Regions from separate parts of the Shewanella sp. Isolate8 genome, predicted to be linked through region 2. Evidence: predicted binding sites of a transcription regulator. Region 2 holds the regulator's gene; the other holds the start of a gene.
The links. The regulator MetJ, encoded in region 2, represses methionine synthesis genes. The targets are predictions, from matches to a motif close to TAGACGTCTAGACGTCTA.
Positions count from the first base shown of each region.

Region 1: the regulator MetJ is predicted to act here: its motif matches at 1,089-1,106, upstream of metE (5-methyltetrahydropteroyltriglutamate--homocysteine S-methyltransferase).

Region 1 covers NZ_JAKEVI010000003.1:54,640-56,844, forward strand. The annotation lists gene metE (5-methyltetrahydropteroyltriglutamate--homocysteine S-methyltransferase) at 1-978, opposite strand, end outside; gene L1D43_RS12725 (LysR family transcriptional regulator) at 1,179-2,078, shown strand; gene L1D43_RS12730 (hypothetical protein) at 2,159-2,205, shown strand, end outside.
Region 2 covers NZ_JAKEVI010000003.1:483,799-486,003, forward strand. The annotation lists gene metB (cystathionine gamma-synthase) at 1-1,005, opposite strand, end outside; gene metJ (met regulon transcriptional regulator MetJ) at 1,230-1,544, shown strand; gene L1D43_RS14630 (sulfite exporter TauE/SafE family protein) at 1,622-2,205, shown strand, end outside.

The sequences.
Region 1 (2,205 bases), 430 kb from region 2:
ACAAGAGGGTGCCAGCCAGACACGTTCGCCAAGATCCGCCACGACGCCGCGCAGCCGCTCGGCCAGCAGATCCAGATCCGCCGCCCATACGTTGCGGCCATTGATCACCCCGAGGCTAAGCACCTGGGCAGGCTTGAGGCTGGCGGCAAACTGCTTAAGCTGCTGGGCATCGCTCACCAGATCCAGGTGCAAACCGTCAACCTCGAGATCCTTGATCAGCTCATGATGATGGGCGACAGAGCCATAGTAGCTGGCCAGCAGCAGCTTAAGCCCCTGACCACTGAGTTCTGCGTAGGCTGGGGCGAAGGCCGCCTGCCACTCCTTTGCAAGCTCCAGCGCCAGTATCGGCTCATCGAGCTGTACCCAGGTCACGCCCTGGCTGGCAAAGCGCGCGAGTATCGCCCGGTACGCCTCGAGCAGCTGGGGAAGCAGGCTCAACTTATCGAAAGATTCGCCCTCGCATTTGGCCAGGTAGAGGTAGCTAAGCGGACCCAGCAGGATGGGCTTAGGCTGGTGCCCCAGGGATTTGGCCTGTTCCACCTCGTCGAACAGCTGCTCGTAGGCGATGGCGAAGCGCTGCCCCGCCCTGAGCTCCGGCACTATGTAGTGGTAGTTGGTATTGAAGTATTTCTTCATCTGAGCGGCGCGGCAGGCCTCTCCAGTGGGCGCTCGACCGCGAGCCACTCGAAACAGGGTATCTAGATCCACCTGCTCGCCGCTGCGATGACGCTCGGGGATGGCATCTATGGTGGCACTGAGGGTGAGCACCTGATCGTAGAAGGCAAAGTCCCCCACCGGCAGCTGTTTCACGCCCGCCGCCTGCTGCCACTGCCAGTGGGTTTGACGCAGCTCGCTGGCAACCGATTGCAGCCGAGCCTGGTCAATCTCGCCGCGCCAATACTTTTCCAGGGCAAATTTGAGTTCCCGTTGACGACCGATTCGTGGAAAGCCTAATGAAGCAATACCTAGAGTTTGCATATTGTATACCTTTTGCATTAAGATGAGCGAAATTCATGGTTAGCGCCCTTCGCTGTCATCGCAATCCAGGTTTGAGAACTGAAATTGCACAACAAACCAAAACAGGCGTCTGGACGTCTAGAAGTTTATTGTGTTAATCTGTTGTCTCGCAATCGAATTGATTTCACGAGCAACATGAGCCAAATTCATGTGAGGTAAAAATGATAGAGCTTAGGCATTTACGTACATTGGTCGCCCTGAAAGAGAGCGGCAGTCTCGCGGGCGCAGCCAAGAAGCGCTTTGTCACCCAGTCGGCCTTATCCCACCAGATCAAGGAACTGGAAACCCGCATCAACTCGGCGATTTTCGTGCGTAAGAGTAAACCCCTCTCCTTTACCCAGGAGGGCGCGCGTCTGCTCAATCTCGCCGAAGAGATCCTGCCTAAGGTGATAGAGACGGAAATCGATCTCAAGAATGGCCTGGGCGGCGAGGTGAAAGATCTCTTTGTCGGTATAGAGTGTCACAGCTGCTTTCGATGGCTGATGCCGGTGATCGAGCAGTTTAATGCCAGCTTTCCCCACACCAATCTGGAGCTGTCGAGCCGTCATCTGTTCGATTCGCTGACCGCACTCAAGCAGGGACAACTAGATGTGGTGCTCACCTCAGACCCTATTCCGGATCATGATATCGCCTATCAGCATCTATTCGATTTCGAGGTCAAGCTATTGGTCGCGGCAGACCATCCGCTGGCCGAACTCCCCTATGTCACGGCCGCGCAGCTAAGCGAGCAGACACTGCTCACCTACCCGGTACCGCTGGACAGACTGGATATCTACCGTCACTTCTTGGAGCCTGCCGGGGTGCCTGTAGCCAAGCAGATCCGCTGCGATCTCACCGCCATGTTGCTGCAACGCATCGCCTGTAAGGATGGGGTTGCCGCCCTGCCTAACTGGTCGATCAACGAGGCTCACGGCCTGTCGCTTAAAGCGGTAAAACTTGGGCCGGAAGGACTCAAGCGCCCCCTGTTTGGCGCCTATCGCAGCAATGGCAGCAGTGCTCGCCTCGCCCAGCAATGGCTCAATCTGGTGACCTCAGAGGGACTGGAACGCCAGGGGCATTAGGCCAAACAGCAAGCCGAGTATACAAGACGATGGCATAGAGATAGACTGGGATAAAACTGGAGAAACGCTAAAGGATTAGTATGAAAATTGTGGCACTTTTTGTTCAGGTCTGTCTGTGGTTTAGTAT
Region 2 (2,205 bases):
CGCCACCAGACTCTCTACGCCTCCCAGACTCTCGGCTACCGAGAAGTATTGTAACGCATCTAAAAAGGCAACGAGTGCCGATTCGCCACCTTTTAGCTCAAAACTCAGCATAGCGCCGAAGCCCTTCTGCTGTCTGGCCGCAATTTCATGGCCAGGATGCTCGGCAAGCCCCGGATAATACACTTTTTCCACCGCCTTGTGGTCACAAAGCAGTGCCAATACCTTCTGAGCGTTGGCTTGGTGTTCACGAATGCGCACCGCCAGGGTTCTCAGCCCCCTCAGAGTCAGGTAACTGTCGAAGGCCGACCCGGTGAGACCTAGGGTGTTCGACCACCAGTGCAGTAGCTCACCCACCTCAGGGTCTTTCGCCACCACGGCGCCGCCCACCACATCGCTATGGCCATTGATATATTTAGTGGTCGAGTGCACCACAATGTCGGCCCCCAGCAGCAGTGGCTGTTGTAAAACGGGAGAGAGGAAGGTGTTGTCCACCACCACCTGAGCGTCCACCTTGTGGCTCGCCTGGGCGATGGCCTGAATATCCACCACTCTCAGCAGCGGGTTAGAGGGGGTCTCCAGCCACACCATCTTAGGAGACTGGGTCAGTGCCTGCTCAAGCGCACGCTCGTCGGTTTGATCCACCACCAGGAGCCTAAAGGCACCCTTCTTGGCCAAATTGGTGAAGAGTCGATAGCTGCCGCCATAGCAATCGTGAGGCACCACCAGTAGATCCTCCGGCCCTAGCAGGCTGGTCACTAGGGTGATGGCCGCCATGCCGGTGCAGGTCACCACGCCAGTCGCCCCCTGCTCCAGTTCGGCAATCGCCTCCCCCAGAATAGAACGGGTCGGGTTGCCGGAACGGCTGTAATCGAAATCCCGCGGCTGCTGATGCCCTTCAAACGAGTAGTTTGTCGACAGATAGATAGGCGGCACCACGGCACCGTGCTGAGTGTCTGACTCTATGCCTCGTCGTACGGCGGCGGTGGCTAGTTTACGCGCTGTCATCTTCAACTCCTCAATATGGATCTGGGCAGGCATCTTAGACTAAAGAGATGTCTGGACGTCTAAATGTACCTAAGCCGGTAGTGAGCGTCAACAACTTTTAGACGTTTAGACGTCCAAACATTTAGAAATCTATTTGCATTTACCAAAAATTCGAGGCAATAATTTGACTGTAATTTGTAAGGGTTTAAAATCTGCACCGAATTTTAGAATTTACAGGTGAGTCAATGACTGAGTGGAATGGCGATTATATCAGCCCCTATGCTGAACATGGTAAGAAGAATGAGCAGGTAAAGAAGATCACTGTCTCTATTCCTCTAAAGGTGCTTAAGGTGTTAACCGATGAGCGCACTCGGCGCCAGGTCAACAACTTGCGTCACGCCACCAATAGCGAACTGCTATGCGAGGCTTTCCTGCACGCCTACACTGGCCAGCCACTTCCCCAAGACGATGACCTGTCTAAAGACAAACCCGATAGCATCCCAGCCGAAGTCAAACGCCTGATGACAGAGATGGGCATAGAGTGGGAAGAGATGGAATAGTCCACTCATACACGAATCGACAGAGGGATCGCTTAGCGATCCCTCTTTAGTTTTCAACTTTTATCTGGAACACCCCAGTGCCTGCACTTCCACTCGATCCCCATATTCTGGCGCTTGCCTCACTGATAGTCTTCGTCGGCGCCCTCACCCAGAGCCTAATCGGCTTTGGTATGGCGGTAGTTGCCGCGCCCCTGCTCTATCTTATCGAGCCGTCACTGGTGCCGGCCCCCGTGATCCTGATGGGCTTCTCTATCGCTATGCTGACCCTGCTGCGCGAGCGTGGCGCCCTGGAATTCAACGGCCTACAGTATGCCTTGCTGGGACGCATCCCCGGCGGCTTCATCGGTGCAGGCCTGCTATTGGTCGCGCCTCAAGCCGTGCTGGGAATGACCATCGCCATCATCGTGGCCATCGCCGTACTGCTCAGCCTGCTGCGGCTCAACCTGGTGGTTAACCGTCGCAGCCTGTTTATCGCCGGGGTGATCTCCGGCATCTTCGGCAACATCGCCGCCATCGGCGGACCGCCGCTGGCCATACTGCTCTCGGGCAAAGATGCTAAGCAGTTTCGCGCGGCCCTATCGGCCTTCTTCATCTTCAGCTCTACTATCGCTATAGTGATTCTGGGACTCACAGGTCTGCTGACCCTGCATCACTTCTACTG